Regions from separate parts of the Kitasatospora sp. NPDC092286 genome, predicted to be linked through region 1. Evidence: riboswitches for the same ligand, from Rfam matches in the RefSeq annotation. Region 1 holds a riboswitch; each other region holds the start of a gene.
The links. Region 1 has a riboswitch for cobalamin ahead of ACIQIB_RS12515 (cobalamin biosynthesis protein). Riboswitches for the same ligand answer to the same signal wherever they lie in the genome.
Positions count from the first base shown of each region.

Region 2: linked by a shared signal. The riboswitch ahead of ACIQIB_RS09105 (ribonucleoside-diphosphate reductase subunit alpha) and the one ahead of ACIQIB_RS12515 (cobalamin biosynthesis protein) in region 1 are both predicted to bind cobalamin.
Region 3: linked by a shared signal. The riboswitch ahead of metE (5-methyltetrahydropteroyltriglutamate--homocysteine S-methyltransferase) and the one ahead of ACIQIB_RS12515 (cobalamin biosynthesis protein) in region 1 are both predicted to bind cobalamin.
Region 4: linked by a shared signal. The riboswitch ahead of ACIQIB_RS05935 (prenyltransferase/squalene oxidase repeat-containing protein) and the one ahead of ACIQIB_RS12515 (cobalamin biosynthesis protein) in region 1 are both predicted to bind cobalamin.

Region 1 is NZ_JBIVRD010000010.1:74,468-80,028, forward strand. It holds gene ACIQIB_RS12505 (hypothetical protein) at 2-1,276, opposite strand; gene ACIQIB_RS12510 (alpha/beta hydrolase family protein) at 1,707-2,822, opposite strand; cobalamin riboswitch at 3,103-3,267, shown strand; gene ACIQIB_RS12515 (cobalamin biosynthesis protein) at 3,366-4,355, shown strand; gene ACIQIB_RS12520 (cobyric acid synthase) at 4,352-5,561, shown strand, end outside.
Region 2 is NZ_JBIVRD010000007.1:54,088-59,648, reverse strand. It holds gene ACIQIB_RS09110 (ribonucleotide-diphosphate reductase subunit beta) at 1-420, opposite strand, end outside; gene ACIQIB_RS09105 (ribonucleoside-diphosphate reductase subunit alpha) at 420-2,849, opposite strand; cobalamin riboswitch at 3,013-3,144, opposite strand; gene ACIQIB_RS09100 (glycosyltransferase family 39 protein) at 3,217-4,917, opposite strand; gene ACIQIB_RS09095 (glycosyl hydrolase) at 4,914-5,561, opposite strand, start outside.
Region 3 is NZ_JBIVRD010000004.1:12,790-18,350, forward strand. It holds gene ACIQIB_RS05885 (peptidase) at 1-308, shown strand, start outside; gene ACIQIB_RS05890 (flagellar hook-length control protein FliK) at 346-831, shown strand; gene ACIQIB_RS05895 (nuclear transport factor 2 family protein) at 904-1,416, opposite strand; gene ACIQIB_RS05900 (SDR family NAD(P)-dependent oxidoreductase) at 1,446-2,204, shown strand; gene ACIQIB_RS05905 (ABC transporter substrate-binding protein) at 2,256-3,140, shown strand; cobalamin riboswitch at 3,220-3,445, shown strand; gene metE (5-methyltetrahydropteroyltriglutamate--homocysteine S-methyltransferase) at 3,582-5,561, shown strand, end outside.
Region 4 is NZ_JBIVRD010000004.1:21,383-26,943, reverse strand. It holds gene ACIQIB_RS05935 (prenyltransferase/squalene oxidase repeat-containing protein) at 1-2,874, opposite strand, end outside; cobalamin riboswitch at 2,977-3,116, opposite strand; cobalamin riboswitch at 3,169-3,293, shown strand; gene ACIQIB_RS05930 (hypothetical protein) at 3,404-4,819, shown strand; gene ACIQIB_RS05925 (adenosylcobinamide amidohydrolase) at 4,820-5,561, opposite strand, start outside.

The DNA.
Region 1 (5,561 bases):
GTTACGCCCCGCCGCGGTGGACGCTGAACGCCGAACGGCGGGCCGCGCGGGCCACGCCCGGGTCCGGGTGGACACCGGAGACGGCGGTCAGCACCGAGGCGGCCCGGGGGTGCCTGGACTGCCTGGCGCGGGCGAACAGCCGGACCGGGTCACCCGCCGAGGCGCCCTCGACATGGCCGACCAGCAGATCCGTCTCCCCGTGGTCGAGTACGGCGGCGGCGGTGTCCACCCAGAGCCAGGCGGCGTCCTCCGCGCCCAGCACATCGGCCGGGGAGACCCCCTCGTCCGACTGCTCGGCCAGCCAGAGCAGCGCGTACGGGCGCAGCACCGGCTCGTCCACCGCGGCGCGGACGGCCTGTTCGGCGGTGCTGCCGGCCACCCGGAGCGCCTCGAAGGCCAGGCCGCGGACCAGCGCGTCGTCGCCCTGGGCGGCGTCCAGCAGCTCGGCCACGGCCCGGTCGGCCGGACGGGCGGCGACCCAGGCGCGGAACTCGGCCCGGGCCGGGCCCGGCGAGTAGTCGGCGCAGGCGTTGAGCAGTTCGAAGGCGCTCTGCTCGATGTGGCCGGCGGCGGTCTGCGCGACGGTGCAGATCTCCTCCAGCTTGGCCCGCACCGCCCAGTGCCCGAGCGGCGAGAGTTCGGCGGCCTCGTCCCGGCGGACCACGGCGCCGACGGCGGCCAGGCCGTCCAGCATCCAGTCCAGGACGGCGGCGACGTCGGACGGCGCGGCCGGGGTGTCGATCTGCGGCTCGCGGCAGGTGCCGCGGACGGCGGACACGGCGGAGGCGGCGTGCGGGATGGGCGAGAGGCCCAGCGCACCGGCGCCACCGCCGACCCGGCGCTCGTCCAGGCCCCGGCGCAGCAGCTCCAGCAGTTCGCTGTCGGCGACCGGGCCGGCCACCAGGTGCAGGAAGGAGAGCAGCTGTGGTGCCTGGTCGACGGCCTGCCCGGCGAGCACCGCGAAGACGCCGCGCAGCGCGGCGGGCGGGACGGGGGCGAGCAGCGTCCAGGCGTCGAACAGCGCCGACCAGCCGCGGACCACGGCCTCGTCGTCGTGCTCCCAGGCGTGCAGGCGCCAGCCGGGGGCGGCGCCGCCGTCCCTGGCCTCGACCAGGCCGACCAGCAGGGCCTGGCCCCAGGCCCGGGCCGCGGCGCCCACCGTCATGGCGAGTGCCCGGCCGGCGGCGCGGGCGTCCTCGGGGAGCAGTTCGCCGCGCTTGTCGACCTCGGAGAGTTCGCCGGCCCAGCGGGCGATCCGGACGGCGTCGACGAGCATCCGACGGGCCAGCGGAGCGAGCTCGGCGGGGGCCGGGAAGCCCTCCGGTACGGGGACCCGGCCTCGGCCGGGAGCGGGTGCGGGGCCTCGTCGGCGGGGTACGCCGGGAGCGCCCGGCCTGATGCCGGCGGGGCGGTGGGCCGTTCCGGGGAGACGGGTCACCGTCGCACCGGTACCGATCGTCGGCGGGAGCGGGGCATCACGGTCGCGCGGGTTCCGAGACGTCACGTCGAGCAGTCTTCCCCTTGTACCGGCCTTCTGTCACATCCGGTTGGCCACGGACTCCGGAAGGGCGGTCGCGGCGGGTCGACAAGATCGGGCAACAGAGGCCAAACCGCCTGGCCGGATCTGCATGACGCGAACACGCCAGGTCAGAGCGGTCGGCCGGCCGGGCCGGAGGAAGCTGCCGGACGGCCGGCCGGAGCCGTCGTCAGAGCAACGGCGTGAGCCAGCGGCGCAACAGCTCTTCATAGCGGTCGGGGTCGGCGTTCCAGAGGGCGGCGTGGTCGGCGCCGGGGAAGGCCTGGAGGCTGACCAGGTCGAAGCGGCGGTCGGCGAGCCGGGCGGCGGCCCGCCAGGGCGCCACCGGGTCGTCGGGGCTGTGCAGCACCATGGTGGGCACCCGCAGGTCGGTGCCCTCGGCGAGCCGCGCGAAGTCGGCCAGGTCCACCCCGGTCCGGCCCTCGGCGGCGAGCGCGCCCGGCCCGGCGGCCGTACGGCCGAACCCGGCCCGGGTGGCGCCCCGGCGGGCGAAGACCGGCCGGTCGAGCACCGGGGAGTCCAGTACCAGGCCGCTGATCGCCGAGGTCCAGGCGGACCGGGCGGCGGTCTGCAGCACCATCGTGGCGCCGAGCGACCAGCCGTGTAGGACGACCCGGCCGGCGCCGCTGTCCAGGGCCAGCCGCACTGCCGCCTCGACGTCCCGCCACTCGGTCTCGCCGAAGTCGTCGAGGCCGTCCGGCGCGGCCGGCGCGCCCCGGTCTCCCCGGTAGGTGACGGCGAGGGCGGGCAGACCGAGACGGTGCAGCACGGGCAGCACCGGGAGCGTCTGCTGCCGGTCGGCGCCCGGGCCGTGCACCAGGATCACCCAGGTGCCGCGTTTGCCGTCGAGCCGCCAGGCGGGCAGGGCGCCCAGCTCACCCTCGGCGGCGGTCTCGGCGTAGGGCAGGCCGAGCGCGCCGGTCGGGTCGCCGAGGTGGACCCGGGGGGTGAAGCGGACCTCGGTGCCGGGCGTCAGGGCGCCCCGGTCGGCGCGGACCAGTCGGCGGGTGACGCCCTGTTCGTCGGCGTGCAGGATCTCGTCGACCACCGCGTGGCCGCCCTCGTCCCACTCGACGGCCCAGCGGCCGGGGCGGGTGCTCTCCGGGCTGCGGGTGAAGGTGGCCCGCCCGACGGCCAGGCTCCGCACCGTGACGGGGCCCGCCTGCGGCCGGGAAACGGCCGCCGGGTGGAGCATCCGCCGGACGGCCCTGCGCCCGGCCAGCAGTACGGCGGCCCCGGTGCCGACGGCGGCGGCCGCCACGGCGGCCGCGGTTCCCCAACGCATATCGCTCCCCGCTCTGTTGATCGCGGACTGGGCACCCACCAGTCCACTCGCGGGACCGGACCGGGGCCACCGGGCATGGGCCGACCGGGTGTCACGCCGGACGGGACAGCGGGGGCCGCGGCCTCCACCTGCGGCCGGGCGATCGCGCCCTCTCCGCACCCCCGCGACACCGACCCGCGGAGGCGGCGCGCGGGCGGGCCGTGTGACCAACCCCTCCGTGACCTTGGTTGACTCCCGGTTCGGCCGCGTGATGGGATCCTTCAGCCAAACGGAGGCATGCAGAGGAAGCCGGTGCGAGTCCGGCGCGGTCCCGCCACTGTCACCGGGGAGCACGCTCGGATCAATTCCCTCCTTGCCCGCCAACAGGCAGGAGGGGCCCATCGGCGGGCCGTCAGAAGCCGCTGGAGGCTCCGGGGGTGTGTCGGACCCGGAAGCCAGGAGACTCTCGCCGCCGGTACGTCGATCCAGGGCGCGGACCCTGAGTGAGGACACGCACGCGATGCAGGCTGCCCCGACCGCCCGCCCCCTCTGCCGCCCTTCGCCGTGCGCCCGCTGACCCGCGCGGCCGCCTTCGCGCTGGGCGCCGTCGCGGGACATCTCGCCGACGCCCGCTTCGCCGATCCCCGGCGCGGCCACCCGGTGGCCGCCTTCGGCAGCGCGGCGGGCCGGCTGGAGAAGACGCTCTGGCGCGACGACCGCGCCGTCGGCACCGCCTACACCGCGCTCTGCGTGGGCACCGTCGCGGCCGGGGCGGTGGCCGCCGAACGCGCCCTGGGCCGGCGGCCGCTCGGCCGCGCCGCGCTGACCGCCGCCGCGACCTGGACGGTGCTCGGCGGCACCTCGCTCACCCGGGAGGCCAGGACCATCGGCCGCTCGCTCGCCGCGGGCGATCTGACGGCGGCCCGGGAACGGCTGCCGCATCTGTGCGGGCGCGACCCGAGCGCGCTGGACGAGCAGCAGATCGCCCGCGCGGTGGTCGAGTCGGTCGCCGAGAACACCGCCGACGCCGTGGTGAACGCCCTGGTCTGGGGCGCGCTCGCGGGCACGCCCGGGCTGCTGGCGTTCCGCGCCGTCAACACGCTGGACGCGATGGTCGGCCACCGCTCGCCGCGCTACGCCCGGTTCGGCTGGGCCTCGGCCCGGCTGGACGACGTGGCGGGCTGGCCGGGCGCCCGGCTGACCGCGCTGCTCACCGTGGCCGCCGCGCCCGAGCCCCGGACGGCCTGGCGGATCTGGCGCCGGGACGGCTCCGCGCACCCGAGCCCCAACGCGGGCCAGGCCGAGTCCGCGTTCGCGGGCGCGGTCGGCGTGCGGCTGGGCGGCACCCTCGCGTACGGGGAGCGGGTGGAGCACCGGCCGGTGCTGGGCGGCGAACTGCGGCCGGTGACGGTGGACGACATCGAGCGGGCCTGCCGGCTCTCCCGCCGGGTGGGCCTGCTGGCCCTGGGCACGGCCGTCGCCGGGCACGCGGCGGTCCGGGCCGCCACAGGAAGCCGGACCGTCCTGGGACGGAAGAAGAGGAGGAGCGCATGAGCAACGCACTGCTGGTCGCCGGGACGACCTCGGACGCCGGCAAGACCGTGGTCACCGCGGGCATCTGCCGCTGGCTGGCCCGGCAGGGTGTCCGGGTGGCGCCGTTCAAGGCGCAGAACATGTCGCTGAACTCCTTCGTCACCGCCGGCGGCGCCGAGATCGGCCGCGCCCAGGCGATGCAGGCGCAGGCGGCCCGGGTGGAGCCCGAGGCGGCGATGAACCCGGTGCTGCTCAAGCCGGGCGCGGACGGCCGCAGCCAGGTCGTGCTGCTCGGCCGCCCGGTCGCCGAGGTGGGCGCGCTGGACTACCGCGAGCGCAAGCCGGTGCTGCTGGAGCGGGCCCTGGAGTGCCTGGCGGACCTGCGCAGCCGCTACGACGTGGTGGTCTGCGAGGGGGCCGGGTCGCCCGCCGAGATCAATCTGCGCGACCGGGACATCGCCAACATGGGTCTGGCCACCGCCGCCGGGCTGCCGGTGGTGGTGGTCGGGGACATCGACCGCGGCGGGGTGTTCGCCGCCATGTACGGGACGCTGGCGCTGCTGTCCGCCGAGGACCAGCGCCATGTGACGGGCTGGTTCGTCAACAAGTTCCGGGGCGACGCCCGGCTGCTGGCGCCCGGGCTGGAGATGCTGGACCGGCTGACCGGCCGCCCGGTGCTCGGCACCCTGCCGATGCTGCCCGGGCTCTGGCTGGACGCCGAGGACTCGCTGGACCTGTCCACCGTGGTGGACCGCGCCGAAAACCGCGGGCCGGTCGGCGCGGACGTGCTGCGGGTGGCCGTGGTGCGCTTCCCGAGGCTGTCCAACTTCACCGACGTGGACGCGCTGGTGCAGGAGCCCGGGGTGCTGGTCCGCTGGGCCACCCGGCCCGAGGAGCTGGCCGACGCCGACCTGGTGATCCTGCCCGGCACCCGGGCCACCGTCGCCGACCTGGCCTGGCTGCGCGAACGTGGTCTGGAGCCGGCCCTGAAGGCACGGGCCGCCGCCGGGCGGCCGGTTCTCGGTGTCTGCGGCGGCTACCAGATGCTGGCGCGCGGCATCGTGGACGAGGTCGAGTCCGGGGCCGGCGAGGTGGCCGGGCTCGGGCTGCTGCCGACGCGTGTCCGGTTCGGGGCCGCGAAGGTGCTCGGCCGTCCGGTCGGCGAGGCGTACGGGCAGCGGGTCGAGGGGTACGAGATCCATCACGGTGTGGTGGCCGTCGAGGGGG
Region 2 (5,561 bases), on a different contig from region 1:
GCGGATGGAGGGGATGTTCTCCACCGCGTCGAAGGCCGCCGCGCGGTCCTCGGGGTCGGGCAGGTAGGTGTCGAGCAGCGTCAGATAGAACTGGACGTGCACGGCCTCCTCGAACAGCTGCCGGGACAGGTAGAGCCGGGCCTCGGGCGAGTTGATGTGCTTGTAGAGGCTCAGCACCACGTTGTTGGAGACGATCGAGTCACCGGTGGCGAAGAACGCCACCAGCCGGCCGATCAGGTGGCGCTCGCCCTCGCTCAGCTTGGCCAGGTCGGCGACGTCGGAGTGCAGGTCCACCTCCTCGACGGTCCAGGTGTTCTTGATCGCGTCGCGGTACCGGTCGTAGAACGACGGGTAGCGCATCGGGCGCAGGGTCAGCTCGAAGCCGGGGTCGAGCAGCATCTTCTGGCGATCGTCGGACATTACTGGCAGGCCTCGCAGGACTCGGGGTTCTCCAGGGAGCAGGCCAGGGCGGCCTCCTCCTCCGGCGTGAGGGTCGGGGACGCCACCGGGACGGGGGCGGCGGCGCGGGCGGCGCCCGAGGCGGCCTGGGCGATCCGGGTCGCCGGGCGCGAGCGCAGGTAGTAGGTGGTCTTCAGACCGACCTTCCAGGCGTACGCGTACATCGAGCTGAGCTTGCCGATGGTGGGCGCGGCCATGAAGAGGTTCAGCGACTGGCTCTGGTCGATGTACGGCATCCGGGCGGCGGCCAGGTCGATCAGCGCGCGCTGGGGCAGCTCCCAGGCCGTGCGGTAGAGCGAGCGGACCTCGGCGGGCAGCCAGTTGAGGTCCTGGACGGAGCCGTTGGCGTCGCGCAGCGCGTCCCGGGTCTGCTGGTCCCAGACGCCGAGCTCCTTCAGCTCGCGCACCAGGTACGGGTTGACCTGGAGGAACTCGCCGGAGAGGGTCTCGCGCTTGAACAGGTTGGAGACCTGCGGCTCGATGCACTCGTAGACGCCGGCGATCGAGGCGATGGTCGCGGTCGGCGCGATGGCCAGCAGCAGCGAGTTGCGCAGGCCGGTCTCGGCGAGCCTGGTCCGCAGGGCGGCCCAGCGGTCGGCCCACTCCGGAGCGGCGCTCGGGAAGTGGTCGATGTGCAGCTCGCCGCGGGCGGCCCGGGTCTCGCCGTACGCCTCGTGGCGGCCCAGCTGCTCGGCCAGCTCGCTGGAGCGCTCGTACGCGGTGAGCATGATGCGCTCGGCGATGAGGGTGGAGAGCCGCTTCGCCTCGGCGGAGTCGAAGTCGATCCGCAGCTGGAAGAAGACGTCCTGCAGGCCCATCACGCCGAGGCCCACCGGGCGCCAGCGGGAGTTGGAGGCACCGGCCTCGGGGGTCGGGTAGAAGTTGATGTCCACCACGCGGTCGAGGAAGGTGACGGCGGTGCGGACGGTGGCGTCCAGGCGGTCCCAGTCCAGCGCGTTCAGCAGGTCGTCGGCGGTGGCGCCGGCGGCGACGTGGGCGCCGAGGTTGACCGAGCCGAGGTTGCAGACGGCGGTCTCGGAGTCGTCCGTGACCTCCAGGATCTCGGTGCAGAGGTTGGAGCTGTGCACCGTGCGGCCGGGCAGCGCGGTCTGGTTGGCGGCGCGGTTGGAGGCGTCCTTGAAGGTCATCCAGCCGTTGCCGGTCTGCGCCAGGGTGCGCATCATCCGGGCGTACAGGGTCTGCGCGGGGATGGTGCGGACGGCCTTGCCGGACTGCTCGGCCTTCAGGTACGCCTCGTCGAACTCGGCACCCCAGAGGTCGACCAGCTCGGGCACGTCGGCGGGGGAGAACAGCGACCAGTCGGCGTTGGCGTTGACCCGGCGCATGAACTCGTCCGGGATCCAGTGCGCCAGGTTGAGGTTGTGCGTGCGGCGCGCCTCCTCACCGGTGTTGTCGCGCAGCTCCAGGAACTCCTCGATGTCCGCGTGCCAGGTCTCCAGGTAGACGCAGGCCGCGCCCTTGCGGCGGCCGCCCTGGTTGACGGCGGCGACCGAGGAGTCGAGGGTGCGCAGGAACGGGACGATGCCGTTGGACTTGCCGTTGGTGCCCCGGATCAGGCTGCCGCGCGAGCGGATCCGCGAGTAGGACAGGCCGATGCCGCCGGCGTGCTTGGAGAGACGGGCGATCTGGGCGTACCGGGAGTAGATCGAGTCCAGGTTGTCCAGCGGGGAGTCGAGCAGGTAGCAGCTCGACATCTGCGGGTGCCGGGTGCCGGAGTTGAACAGGGTCGGGGAGGAGGTCAGGTACTCCAGCCGGCTCATCAGGCCGTACAGCTCGGCCACCTCGCGCACCGACTGCTCGTTGTCGCCGACCGCCAGGCCGCTGGCGACGCGGAGCAGGAAGTGCTGCGGGGTCTCGACCACCTTGCGGGTGATCGGGTGGCGCAGCAGGTAGCGGGACTGCACGGTGCGCAGGCCGAAGTACTCGAAGCGGTCGTCGCCCCGCGGGTCGACGAGCGCGTCCAGGGTCGCGGCGTGCTTGGCGACGAAGGCGGCGGTGGTGTCGCCGATCAGGCCCTCGGCGTGGCCGACCGCGACCGAGGCGGAGAAGGAGACCGAGCCCTGGCTGACCGCCTCGTCGACGATCTCCAGCGCGAGCAGGCGCGCGGCCAGCTTCGAGTACTGCGGGTCCTCGGCGATCATCGACGCGGCGGCGTCCACGGCCAGCCCGCGCAGCTCGGCGAAGTCCGAGCCGGCGTGGCGGCCGCGCAGCGCGGCGGCGGCGACATGGCCGGGGTCCACCTGGGGGAGATCGGCGCTGCGGTCGGTCAGCAGCCGGAGCAGCGCACCGCCGGGGTCGGAGACCGTCGGGTCGACGGGGGCGAAGCTGGAACCCTGGGCGGGCAGGGTGGCTGAGGCAGCGGTGGTCAAGGCGCTCTCTCCTGGCGGCGATCGGCGTCGGTGCATCGGGGTGCCGGACCGTTCGGGGCAGGGGAGCACGGCGCGAACGCCCGGTGGCGTCGCGCGACAGTGTCATCCCCGGCCCGCCCGCGAGGCCCGGACGTGGTGCAGTGCTTCGGGGCCTCTGCGGGGAGGCCGGTGGCACGCCGCCGGCAGGTACTCGGACTCGCGGGCCCTGCTTCCAGAGGCCCGCACACCGCTGCGGGGCAGTCCCGGACTCGCACCGGGTTCCCCTGCGTCGACAGCAGGAGTGAGCATACATCTAGTGGCGGTCGACTGTGGCGGCACCATATGTTGTGGCCGTCGTGTCGCGAGCCCGGACAGGCTCGGCGGGGCGTCAGTGCTTCAGGTAGACCTTGTAGGTGCTGGAGTCGCCCGTCGGCGAGGTGAACTGGGCGATCAGCCGGTACTGTCCGCCGGCGGCCAGAGCGGCCGCCAGGGCGCGGTCCGTGGCAGCCGGCGCGGTGCTGTCGAGGACGACCATGGTGAACCAGCCGTCCCGGATGGCGGCCGCGCTGCCGTCGTCGCCGTGGTGCTGCACCCCGGCGGCGTCCCGGTAGTCGGTCCCGTTGCGCGCCGAGACCCACTGCTCAGGTGTACTGACGGTGCCCAGGTAGTACTCGGCGAGTCCGTCGACCTCGGTGAGGTAGCGGCCCTGCGGTTCGGCGTGCACCCGCAGGACGGCGAGCAGCCGCCCGGAGTCGGGCCCGTTCTGGTAGCGCAGCGCGGACTGTTCGAGGCCCAGCGCGAGCAGGGCGACCCACACCAGGATGCCCAGCTGCGGGTGGCGGAAGTGCGCGCCGACCAGCCGGGTGAGGCCGACCCCGGCCAGCGGGGCGGCGAGCAGCATCCCGAAGCCGAGGTGGCGGAACATCGCCCCGGAGGAGCCCAGCGCCAGGTGGATCGCCGGGACCAGCAGCGCGGTGGCGGTCAGCGCGGTGCCCAGCAGCGCGCGCTGGGCCCGGGTGGTGGTGACGCCGCCGTTCTCCGGGGACTCGTGCATCTGCTCGCGGCGGACGTAGGCGATCGTGCCGGCCACCGCGAGGACGGTGAACAGGCCGCCCCACTGGACGGTGTCCAGGAGGATCCCGCCGACCGTGCGGCCGGCCTGGCCGCGGGCCGGGGACCATCCCGCGATCGTGCCGAGTACGCCGAAGGGGAGCAGCGCGCCGGCCGTGCCGGCGGCGAGCAGCAGCGCGCGCAGGGCGGCCGGGCCGAGCCGCCGGTGCGGCCAGGCGGTGGCCAGCGCGAGGGCGGCCAGGGCGGGCATGGCGAGCGTCGAGGCGTACGCGACCGCGCAGGCGAGGGCGGCGGCCGGTGCGGCGAGCAGGACCAGGGCCACCGGGCGGCGGGCGGTGAACACCGTGATCCAGGCCGCGAGGGCGACCAGAAGAACGGCCGGCGCCTCGGGGGCGGCGTAGAAGCCGACGACGACGGTCGACTGCACCACCGCGTAGGCGGCGATGGAGCAGATGGCCACCCGCTCGTTGAAGAGCCGGCGGGTCAGCGAGTACAGCAGCACGGTGGTCAGCAGGGCGAAGCAGAGACTGAGTACCCGGGCGCCGAAGATGCCGTTGGCGTTGGCGGCGGCGCCGGCCAGCGGCGGGTACAGCCAGGGCGAGCCGGGTGTCCGGCCGACCAGGTCGGAGGTGACGGCGGTGCCGTGCAGCAGGTGGGCGAGCTGCTGGCGGCCGGCCACCATGGTCGCGGCCTCGTCGGGGTGCGCGGCGGCCAGCAGGCGCAGCGAGAGCGCGGCCTGGACGATCAGCACGGCGAGCAGCAGACCGCGGGCTATCCAGCGGCGCCGGGGGCTGGGGGCCGGGTCCCAGCCGATCGCGGGGACCTGCGGGATGGTGTACGGCGCCAGCTCGACGGCCTGGTTGTCGTCCTCGGGGGCGGCGGTGCCCCGCTCGGCGGCGGGCCGGGGCAGGGTGTCCGCGTCCGGCCGGGGGCGGCTGCTCCCGGCGCGCGTCGCGGTGCCGCCGGGGGCAGGGACGGGGCTGTCCGGGGTCAGGGGTGGCTCGGAGGCCGCGCTCATCGTGGGTTCCTGATGTCGAAGCCGTAGCGGGGGTCGGCCACGCGTTGCCTGAAGGCGGCGAGGGTGTCCGGGACGGCCTCGACGCGCCAGTCCGCCCGCTTGACGATGTTGAACCAGACGAAGCCGATGACGTCGTCGTGCGCTTCGAGGCCGGAGAAGAGCTGGTCTATGTCCGCGCGCTGGCGTTTGCCCTGCTCCGAGGCGGTCTCGCTGATGAAGAAGGGCTTCTTGCTGAAGGTGCGGATCTCGGCCATGGTGGGCCCGTACAGGGTGTCGAAGGTCTTCGGGCCGGTGCGGGTGAAGTAGCCGGTCATGCCGGCCCAGTCGACGTAGGTGTCGCCGGGGTAGTACGGCGCCAGCCGGGTGTTGGGCGCGGGGTCGGTGATGTTCGGGCTCCAGACCCAGATGACATTGGTCGCGCCGGCCCGGTCGAAGATGTCGTGGACGTGGCGCCAGGCCGCGACGAAGTCCTCAGGGCTGGCGGCCTGCCGCCCCCACGGGTACCAGTCGCCGTTCATCTCGTGCGCGATGCTGACGGCGATGGGCAGGTCGAGCCTGGCCACGGCCTTGGCCACGCCCCGGACGTAGTCGTCGGTCTCGCCGGCCGCGATCCCCGCCAGCGAGTGGTCGAGCGGCTCCCACGC
Region 3 (5,561 bases), on a different contig from region 1:
CCGGCGCGACCACCTCCAACGCCAACACCACCGGACTGGCCACCCAGGCCCTGCTGTCCACCGGACGGCTCGGCGCGGGTCTCAAGGGCTGGAGCAGCCTGGTCAAGCTCCAGCAGGGCTGCGCCGCCGACGCCGCCGTCCGCGGCGCGGTCGCGTACGACGCGTCCGGGTTCAGCCAGGCCAACGGAGCCCGGGCCACCGCGCAGGCCGTCCTGGGTCTGTCCGGCACCCCGCTGGCCGCCCTCTCCGCCCACGGCGCGCGCCCGGCAGCCCCGGTCCTGGCCTGCCCGGCACCGGCCGGCCGCTGAAACCGCCGAAACCGCCGATCCCGTGAGGAGCCTTTCGATGACCCGCACCCCTGCCCCGGCCCCGGCCCGCCGGATCCGCCGCACCGTCGGTTCGGTCGCCGCCGTCGCGGCCCTGACCGCCGGCCTGCTCGGCGCCTCCGCCGCCCAGGCGCCGCGGGCGAGCGCCACCGCCTGCACCGGTACGACCGGCGTGACCGTCGTCGTCGACTTCGCCGCGCTCGGCGGCGGAATCGAGACCGGCTGCGCCCCCGGCGACCCGGCCAGCGGCCTGGCCGCACTGACCGGCGCCGGCTTCCCGTACGCCTTCCACCCGCGCTACCCGGGTTTCGTCTGCAAGATCAACGCTCTCCCCGCCACCTGCACCAACCCCACCGGCACCGCCTACTGGTCGTACTGGCACGCCCAGCACGGCGGCCCGTGGTCGTACAGCTCGCTGGGCGCCGGAAGCTACGACCCGGCCCCCGGGGACGTCGAGGGCTGGTCCTTCGGTGCCGGTGCCCAGCCGGGTATCACCGCGCCCTGATCCCCACCGGGCCGATCCGCCTCGGTGCTCCGGCTGGAACGGAGAAATCCGGCTGGAGCACCAGGAGGCCCGTCATGGTGCCGGCTCCACCCATTGGGCACGCCAGGCGGGCGGAGCGAACGGATCCGCGAAATACTGGGTCTCGCGGGCGACCTTTCCATCGCGGAATTCCATCACGCTGACGGTGGGTACCGGTTTTCCGTCGTAGTCGAGCACGTATTCGGTGATCCAGAGGTCCCCGCTGCCGAGAATCCGGCGGATGGTGAAGCCGAGCCTGGCCGGGTGGTGTGAGCGCAGCGCCTGCAGGTTGTGGCGGCCGTGGATGCGCTCACCCGACTGGGGATAATCAACGATGACGTCGTCGTGGTAGATCTCGTGCTCGGTGTCCTGGTCCCCTGCGGCGGACGCTGCCCAGTGCCGATCCAGCGCCGCTCGGGTCTCCTGGTGCCCCATCGTGTTCCCTCCGATCACAGCGGTGTCGGACGAGGCGCACATCCGGTGTGCCGGCCTCCTGCCGACCACCGTAACCCCGGCGGCGGTCCCGCCGCCGAGCATGGTTTCCGGACGGTCATCCCGGCGGCCCACGATGACAATGACAGACAGGGAGTGGTCCCATGACCGGGGCGACCGGCAGGGTGGCATTGGTGACAGGGGCCGGCAGCGGAATCGGTGCGGCCACCGCGCGCCTTCTGGCCGCACGAGGGATGCGCGTGGTGGTCAACTACCTGCACAGCGGCACGGCAGCCGGGAAGGTCGTGGCCGGCATCGAGGCCGCGGGCGGCCAGGCCATGGCCGTGCAGGCCGACGTGCGCGAGGCAGCGGCGGTCGAGAGCATGATCGAGCAGGTCCGGGCGGCATGGGGCGGCACCGACGTGCTCGTGCACAACGCGCTCACCCCGTATGTGGTCAAGCCGTTCCAGGACATGACGTGGGAAGAGCTGGGCGGCAAGCTCGACGACGAGCTGCGTGCGGCGTTCGCGGTCACCAAGGCCGTCCTGCCCGCCATGACCGAACAGGGCTGGGGACGCATCGTCTATCTCGGCACCGTCCTCAGCCGCCAGCCCCGGGAGGGCATGATCGCACTGGGCACGGCCAAGGCCGCACTGGCGCAGTTCGCCCGGTACCTCGCCCAGGAGCTGGGCCCGCTGGGCATCACGGTCAACGTCGTCGAGCCCGGCCCGGTGGACGGCACCCGCATGGCGGCGGATGTGCTCGACGAGGAGCACAGGCGTCGGCAGGTGGCCGCCACCCCCCTGGGCCGCCTGGCACACCCGGACGACGTCGCCCGGGCGGTCGCCTTCTACGCCGGCGAGGACAGCGCCGTCATGACCGGCACCACGGCCGCGGTCAACGGCGGGATGTCCATGTACTGACGCCCCGCCGTCCTGTGCGCACGGCGGCGGCACGATCAAGGAAAAACGTTCATGTACACGATCGATCTCGCCTACGTCGGGCGGGGCCTGCACGAGGAACTGGCCGCCTACATCGCCGACCAGCAGGGCTACTACGCCGACGAGGGCGTCCACGTCGCGCTGCACGACGGCTGCTCGTGGGACGAGGAGCGGCTGCGCCACGGCGCCACCATCGGGCTCGGCCGGGCACTGCTGTCCCGACTGGCCGACGGCACCCCCTGGGTCGCCCTCAGCGTCAACACCCACCGCCCGCTGTTCTGGTTCCTCGCCCGCCCCGGCCTGACCTCCCTGGCCGACCTGGCCGGCCGACGGCTGGCGGTGCACGCTCCCCACACCGCACCCGGGTGCTTCACCCGGATCGTGCTGCGCCGGGCCGGCCTCGACCCGGACCGCGACATCCACACCGTCGTCCGCCCGCCCGGCGACTACGGCATGGACCTGCGCAGGCTGCACGAGGGCAGGATCGACGCCGCCCTGGTCGGCAGCACCATGGCACCGGAAGCGGTAGCCGCCGAGTACGGCTGGCAGGTGCTGGCCTGGGTCGGCGACCACTTCAGGATCCCCACCGTAGGCGTGGCCGTCGACCCCACCCACCTCCACCCGGACGACCCCGCGGTCCAGGCCGTCGTACGAGCCCTGCAGGTGATCCACAACGAACCCGACACCACGGTGCGCCACATCCGGACGTTCCTCGGCCGGCACACCGCGGACGAAGCCCGAGCCCACTACGAGACGTTCATCGCACCGCATTTCACCACCGACGGCCAAGCCGACCTCGCCGTCGGCGCCACCGCGATCACCGCGGTCGCCGCCGAACTCGGCGTCCCCGCCACCGTCACCGCAGCCGATTTCTACCGCACCGCGACCGCCGACGGGACCGGGTCACAGCGTGGCTGAGGCGGCCACCTGCCCGGAATCGGTCTCATCCGGCCATCCGGCATTCGGACGGGCGGTGACGGCGGGCCCCGCGGGCCCTAGTCTGTGCGGTGCAGTCGGTTCGTCATGTCCTCCAGGCATGGCGTCGTAAGAGGGAACCCGGTGTGAATCCGGGACTGCCCCGCAGCGGTGAGTGGGAACGACCGCCGTCACATGCACTGGACCCCGATGGGGCCCGGGAAGCGACGGCCAGTAGGTGCCGGAGAAGGCCGACAGGCCCGGCGTGCCCGCGAGTCCGAAGACCTGCCACTGCCCGCGTGCACCCCGCACGCGGTGATCTCGGTGACCTCGAGGGCGGGTCGGCGGAGCGGGCGGGCACATCCTGGTGCCGCGCACCCCTGTCGTACCTTCGCCTCCTCGCGCTCTCCCGGGATCGCAGCGCGACTCGCGAAGGAGAGTTCCGTGTCAACGAGTTCCACCACCCCGCAGGCCACCGTGTACGGCTACCCGAGGCAGGGGCCGAACCGGGAGCTGAAGAAGGCGATCGAGGGCTACTGGGCCGGCCGGATCAGTGCCGAGGCCCTGTACGCCACCGCCGCGGACCTGCGGCGCGACACCTGGCGACGGCTCACCGACGCCGGTGTCACCGAGGTCCCCACCGGGGACTTCTCGCTCTACGACCATGTGCTGGACACCACGGTGGCGGTCGGCGCGATCCCCGCCCGGCACCGCGCCGCCGTCGACGCCGACCCGCTGGACGGCTACTTCGCCATGGCCCGCGGCACCCAGGAGGTGGCGCCGCTGGAGATGACCAAGTGGTTCGACACCAACTACCACTACCTTGTACCCGAGTTGGGACCGGACACGGTCTTCGCCGCCAACCCGGCCAAGCCGGTCGGCGAGCTGCGCGAGGCGATCGCCCTCGGCCACACCGCCCGCCCGGTCCTGGTCGGCCCGCTCACCTACCTGCTGCTCGCCAAGCCCGCACCCGGGGTCACCGCGGACTTCCAGCCGATCACCCTGCTGGACCGGCTGCTGCCCGTCTACGCCGAACTCCTCGCCGACCTGCGCGCCGCCGGAGCGGAGTGGGTCCAACTCGACGAGCCCGCCCTCGTCCAGGACCGCACACCGGCCGAACTCTCCGCCGCCGCCCGCGTCTACCGGGAGCTCGGCGGGCTCACCGACCGGCCCAAGCTGCTGGTCGCGACCTACTTCGACCGCGCCGGCGAGGCCCTGCCCGTTCTGGCCAAGGCCCCGATCGAGGGCGTCGGGCTCGACTTCACCGGCCCCGGCGCGGCCAACCTCGACGACCTCGCCGCCGTCGGCGGCCTGCCCGGCAAGCGCCTGGTCGCCGGCGTCGTCGACGGCCGCAACATCTGGCTCAACGACCTGGAGAAGTCGCTCTCCGTCCTCGGCACGCTCCTCGGCCTCGCCGACCGGGTGGACGTCGCCCCGTCCTGCTCGCTGCTGCACGTCCCGCTGGACGCCGCCGCCGAGCGCGACCTCGACCCGCAGGTCGCCCGCTGGCTCGCCTTCGCCCGTCAGAAGACCGGCGAGATCACCACCCTCGCCCGGGGCCTGCGCGAGGGCACCGACACCGTGGCGGCCCAACTCGCCGCCAACCGGGCCGACCTGGCCTCCCGCGCCGCCTCCGCGCTCACCCGCGACCCGGCCGTCCGGGCCCGGGTCGCCGCCACCACCGCCGAGGACGCCCGCCGCGCCCAGGCCTACCCCGAGCGCGCCGGGGCCCAGCGCGTCCGCCTCGGCCTGCCGCTGCTGCCGACCACCACCATCGGCTCCTTCCCGCAGACCACCGACCTGCGCACCGCCCGCGCCGACCTGCGCGCCGGCCGGATCGACGACGGCACCTACCAGGACCGGATGCGCGCCGAGGTCCGCGAGGTGATCGCCTATCAGGAGAAGGCCGGGATCGACGTCCTGGTCCACGGCGAGCCCGAACGCAACGACATGGTCCAGTACTTCGCCGAACAGCTCACCGGCTACCTGGCCACCCAGCACGGCTGGGTGCAGTCCTACGGCACCCGCTACGTCCGCCCGCCGGTGCTGGCCGGCGACATCTCGCGGCCCCACGCGATGACCGTCGACTGGTTCCGCTACGCCCAGGACCTGACGGACCGCCCGGTCAAGGGCATGCTCACCGGCCCGGTCACCATGCTCGCCTGGTCCTTCGTCCGCGACGACCAGCCGCTCGCCGACACCGCCCGCCAGGTCGCCCTCGCCCTGCGCGACGAGGTCACCGACCTGGAGGCGGCCGGCGCCGCCGTCGTCCAGGTCGACGAACCCGCCCTGCGCGAGACGCTGCCGCTGCGCGCGGCGGGCCGCCCCGGCTACCTGGCGTGGGCCACCGAGTCCTTCCGGCTCTCCACCTCCGGGGTGCGCGCGGACACCCAGATCCACACCCACATGTGCTACGCGGAGTTC
Region 4 (5,561 bases), on a different contig from region 1:
GCGCCCGGGTGCGGAGGCCGCGCGGCGGCGGGCGGCGAGGACGGCTGCGGCTCCGGCGCCGACCAGCAGCCCGGCGGCTGCCATCAGGGCCGGTGTGTCCGTCCCGGTGCGGGCGAGGCTGCCGCCGTCGGCCGTGCCGGGCACGCGGTTTCCGGGTACGCCGGGCTGGGCCGGGTATCCGGGGTCGCCCGGGACGGGCCCGCCGGACACACCGGGCGTCCCGGTGTCCGCGGTGGCCGGGGCGGTCGGGGCGGTCGTGGGTGAGCCGGTCGGGGCCGGGGATCCGGTCTCCGTCGGGGAGCCCGTCGGCGTCGAACTCGGCGTCGCCGTCGGCGAACCGGTCGGAGTGGGCGTGCTGCCGAGGTCCCGCCGGAGGGTGCCGAAGGAGATCCCGGTGGCGCCGCCCACCGCCTGGGTGGAGGCCCGGACGTCCGAGCCGCGCTGTCCGCTCGTGGCGACGTTGAAGCCGCCGTCGCTGTTCTGCTGGCCGGCGAGGAAGTCCAGCGCCTTGGCGATCGGGCCGGCGTAGGCGCTCTGACGCAGCGTCATCCCCTGGATCGCGAGGGCGGCCGAGTTGGTGGAGTCACCGGCCGCGCCGGGGAAGCCGCCGTCGGCCTCCTGCTTGCCGGCCAGCCAGCCGAGGGCCTTGTCCACGGCCTGGGCGCCGTCATCCCCGGGAGCGAGGGCGAGGGCCATGGCCGCCATGGCGGTGCTGTCCACGTCGGAGTCCCCGGTGGCGGGGATCAGGCTCGGCCAGGAGCCGTCGGCGTGCTGGAGGCTCTTCAGGTAGGCGACCGGCGCGGCGGCCGGCCTGGTCTCCCCGGCGCGCAGCTGGGCCATGATGCCGAGCGCCTGGGAGAAGACCGAGGTGGCGTAGGTGTAGTTGCCGGGCGCCGCGCAGCCGGTGTCCGGGTTCGTCTGGGCGCAGACCGCCGTGGCGAGGGCGGCGATCAGGTCGTGGCCGCCGAAGGCGCGCGGGTCGCGGCCGGTGATCTCGGCGAGCAGCGCCTCCTTGCCGATCGAGCCGCCGCCGGCGTACTCGGTGCCGATGCCCGTCCAGTCGTTGACGGTTCGGTCGCCGGCGTCCTTGCCCTGCTGGTCCAGGAAGTCGACGATCCTGCGCAGGGCCGCGTCGTCCGCGCCGGTGGCGGCGAGGGCGTAGGCGCCGTCGATGGTGAGGCCGAAGTCGGCGAAGGCCGGGAAGGCCTCGTAGTAGTGACCGTCGATCAGGCGTGCCGGGTCGGTCAGGTAGGCGCTGCCCTTGCCGAGATCGGGGGTCTTCCCGGGGTGCGGGCCGGGCGGCGCGGTCGTGGCCGCGTTCGGGTCGTGCCGGACGCCGGTCGGGTCGGTGCCGGTCAGCGCGAGGATGGCCTGTTCGGTGGCGTCCGGGTCGGACTCGGTGGTCGACTCGTCGGTGCCGAAGCCGCCGTCCTGGCCCTGCCGGGCGGCGAGCCAGGTCCTGGCGGCGGTCTGTCCGGCGCTCCGGCCGGTGGCCTTGAGAGCCTGGGCCACGCGGGCGGTGCTGCCGGTGTCGCCGCCCGCGGCGCCGGTGTAGGGGAGGTAGGAGCCGTCGGCCTGCTGGCTCGCGGCCAGTTGGTCGGCGGCCTTCTTCGCCGTCTGCTCGAAGCCGCCGGCCTTGCGCAGGGCGAGAACGGCGAGAGCGGTGCCGGACGGATCGGACTCGCAGTAGTCGCCCGCCACGATCATCGCTCCGGCGATGCCGCCGTCGGCGCACTGGAGCGCCGTGAACCGGGTGAGCGCCGAGGCGGGCGGAGCGACCTCGGCCCGCTGCAGGGCGATGACGCCCAGGGCCTGGACCCAGGGCGAGGCCGCACCGTGGAAGTCCCCGGCGGCGGTGCACTTGCCGTTCTCGCCGGCCGAGGCACAGACGTGGTCGGTGAGCGCGGCGATCAGGTCGCGGCCGCCGAAGGCACGGGGGTTGCCGCCGGTGCTCTCGGCGACCAGGGCCAGCAGCGCGGCGGCCCTGGCGTCGGGCTTGGCGGACGGCCCGTCCGGGAGGAGGAACGCGTCGGTGTGGGCGGCGAGGTAGGCGAGGACCTTGCGCAGGGCCGGGTCCTCCGTCCCGGCGGCGGCGAGGGCGATCGCGGTGAGGGACGTCCGGGGGAGGTCGGGGCCCTCGAAGGCCCAGTTCTCCATGTGGTCGCCGTCGACGAGCCGGCCGGCCAGCCAGGCGGCCGCCGCGACGGGGTCGCCCGCGGCGGGCGACGGGCCGGTCGGGCTCGGGGACGTCGAGGGGGAGATGGACGCCGAGGGGGAGGCGGAGGCCGAGGGGGACGGACCGGCGCCGTTCTCGGCGCGGACGGAGTCCGGGGTGAAGGAGGGTGCCCCGCTGGTGCCGCCGATGTCGGTGCCGCCGTACACCCAGGCCTCGACCTCGCCGGGCTTCGGCTTCTGGGTGGCGGCGCCGAACTGGCTGTAGGACCAGGTCTGCCGACCGGGTTCGGCGATCCAGTACGACCAGTACGCGGTGGCCTGTGGGGTGTTGACGCAGGGCTCCTCGGCGGCTGTCGGGTACTGGGTGCCGCTGTTGAAGGTGCCGTTGCCGAGCCGGCAGATGAACGCCGGGCCGTCGTGCTCGGTGCCGGTGGTGGTGAAGCCGGCGTTGTGCAGCAGGTTCATCCCGGTGGTGGGGTGGGCGTCGCAGCCGCGGACGACCCCGCCGCCCCAGTGGCCGAAGTCCACGGCGACGATCGCGCCGGTGGTGGCGGTGCACTCCTCGATCGGGTCGGCGGCCGCGGTACCGGGGTGGCCGAGCAGGACCGTACCGCCCGCGGCGGCAGCGACGGCGCCGGTGGCCAGCAGGGACGTCAGACCCCGGGCTCTGTGACGTGTGCGCGTGCTGTTGACCCTCACCGGCGACTCCCTGATCGGTCGACGGGGTGTCACGGCGCAGCCGACGGCTCCCCGGCATGGGGACCGTCCCGACCGCGTCGTAGTCCTCGACGACGCAAGTGCTTCTGAACAGGCCCTCGGCGCAGGCAGTCCGGCTCATCCGCCCGGAGGGGCGGATCTACGGTTGCGGGTCAGCGCCGGAGTTGGACCGGCTTCCCCTACTGCCGAGGATGAAAAACGGTTCATCAGACCACGCTCCCGCGTCGGCCGTCAATGAGTCGTCATGTCGCCTTGGACACCTCGCCGGTGGCGGCACCGTGCGGTAGCGTCCCCGGTGGCCGAGCGGGGGAACCTGGTGCGATTCCAGGGCTGACGCGCAACGGTATGGGGCGGTTCCGCCGTCCCGAGCCCGAATGCCCGCCCGGCCACGTACCACCGGCGAAAGCCTGCCCACGCGATCCGGGCGGCGGCCGCTCCGGCCGCCGAACTCCCGAGGGAGCCCCGGGGCCCGGAGCCGGGTCGGCGCCCATCACTCCAAGGAGCCCGCCCCGTGTCGTCCCTCCTCTCCTCCTCGCGCGTCTCCTCCGCGGTGGCCGTCCCGATAACGGCCGGCGCCCTGCTGCTCTCCGCCGTCCCCGCCCACGCGACCGCCACCCCGGCCCAGACAGCCACCTCGAAGAGCACCGGCGTCACCTATCTGAAGTCCCTCCAGGCCGCCGACGGCAGCTACGTCACCGGCGGGGGCCTCTCCAACGAGTGGGCGTTCAGCGCGCTGGCGGCCGCCGGCACCGCCGCGGCGGACGTGGCCCCGGGCGGCGACGCCACCAGGAACGCCCGCCTGGTGTACCGCAACCAGCTCGCCGCCACCACCTGGCCGAGCGCCGCGCCCGTCGTCACCGACTACGAGCGGGGCGTCCTCAACGCCTACGCCGCCGGGATCGACCCCGCGCGCGTCGGCCCCGGCCGCAACCTCATCGCGGACGTCGCCGCCTACTGGCAGACCGCCGAGCCCGGTTACTACGGCCCGTCCGCCAACTTCAACGGCACCGTGTTCGGCCTGCTCGCCCTCGGCGGCGCCAGGACGCAGAGCGGTGCCCAGCGGGTGCCGCAGGCCCTGCTCGACGCCTCGGTCACGGCGGTCCGCGCCAACCAGCACAACGACGGGGGCTGGAACTTCGGCAAGGCCGCCGGCGATCCGGCCGCACTCGCCCAGGCCGGTGACATCGACATGACCGGCGCCGCCATGGCCTCGCTGTGCAGCAGCGGCGTGCCCGGCACCGACCCCGCGATCGTCGCCGCCAAGAACTTCCTCAAGGGCAAGCTCGTCGCCTCCGGCGCCTTCAACTCGATGTTCGGCGCCAACACCGACTCCAACGGCTGGGCCGTCTCCGGTCTCAACGCCTGCGGCATCAACCCCCAGGGCGCCGACTTCACCAGCGGCACCGGCAAGACCCCGGTCGACTTCCTGATCTCCCAGCAGTTCAAGCCCGGTGGCGGCTTCAAGTACCTGCCCACCGACACCGCCCCCTCCCCCTACGCCTCCGTCGACGGGCTGCGTGCGGTCGCCGGGGCGGGCTTCACCGCCACCCCGCCCACCCCGACCACCGCCGGGGAGCCGACCTGGGCCACCACCGGTTCCTTCACCGCCGGCACCGCCGCCCGGCTCGCCCTGGTCGTCGACGACGGCACCGGCTCGCCCAGGGTCTGCGCGGTCACCGTCACCCCGACCGGCACCACCACGACGCTCGGCGCCGTCCTCGACGCCGCCGGGGCGGCGACCCCGAGCGGCTGCGTCACCGCCGTCACGCCGTCCTCCGGCAGCGGCACCGTCACCGCCGTCAACGGCACCGCCAACAGCGGGACTTCCAGCTGGAAGGTGAGCATCGACGGCGCCGCCGCCACCGGCGCCGCCCGCAGCACCGTGATCAGCGTCGGCGACACCGTCTCGCTGCGCTTCGGCAGCTGATCACCGCGCGCCGGACAGCACAAAGGTCCTGGCGCACTCCGGAGTCAACCGCGCATGGCCGGGCACGGCCCCCCGTGCCCGGCCTGTGCGGTCCCGCTCGGCGCCCAGCGTGACGGCCTCGTGGACGGCGCGGGCGGCCCGGGCGCCCCACCGGGAGCGCGGGCCGCCGAACGGCTCGGGCACCTGGCCCGGACCGGCTCGGCGGACCGCCACGCACACCGCGTCGGACGGCGTCCCGGAACAGTCGTACCCGGCCTCCACCAGCGCCTGGACCTTCGCCTCGGTCGCCGTCGCCAGCAGGTTGACCAGACCGGCGTCCGACACCGCGGCGGGCACCACCAGCAGGATGTTGATCGTGCCCGGGAATCCGGCCCCGGCCTCCGCGGCCGGGTCGGGGGCGGCCGCCCAGGCCGGCACCCCGATCCCCGTCGTCACCACCGCGGTGACCCCGCCGTCGCAGGCCCAGGTGAAGTCGTCCACCCGCGCGGCGGTCATCAGCCCGGCGCCGGGGCCGCTCAGCCCCAGCCCGGTGGCCAGCCCGGCGAGGTGGCGGTCCGGGTCCATCCGGCCGTACCCGGGCCTGACCTGTGCGTTGACCACCCACTCCCGCTCGCCGAGGCCGCCCCCGAGCACCGCGCTGCTGAGCATCCGCCAGCCTGGGCCGGCCCGCCACAGCAGAAGGTGGCGGCACTCACCGTCCTCGAACCGGCAGGACCGCTCGACCTCCACCGCCCCGCCGGTC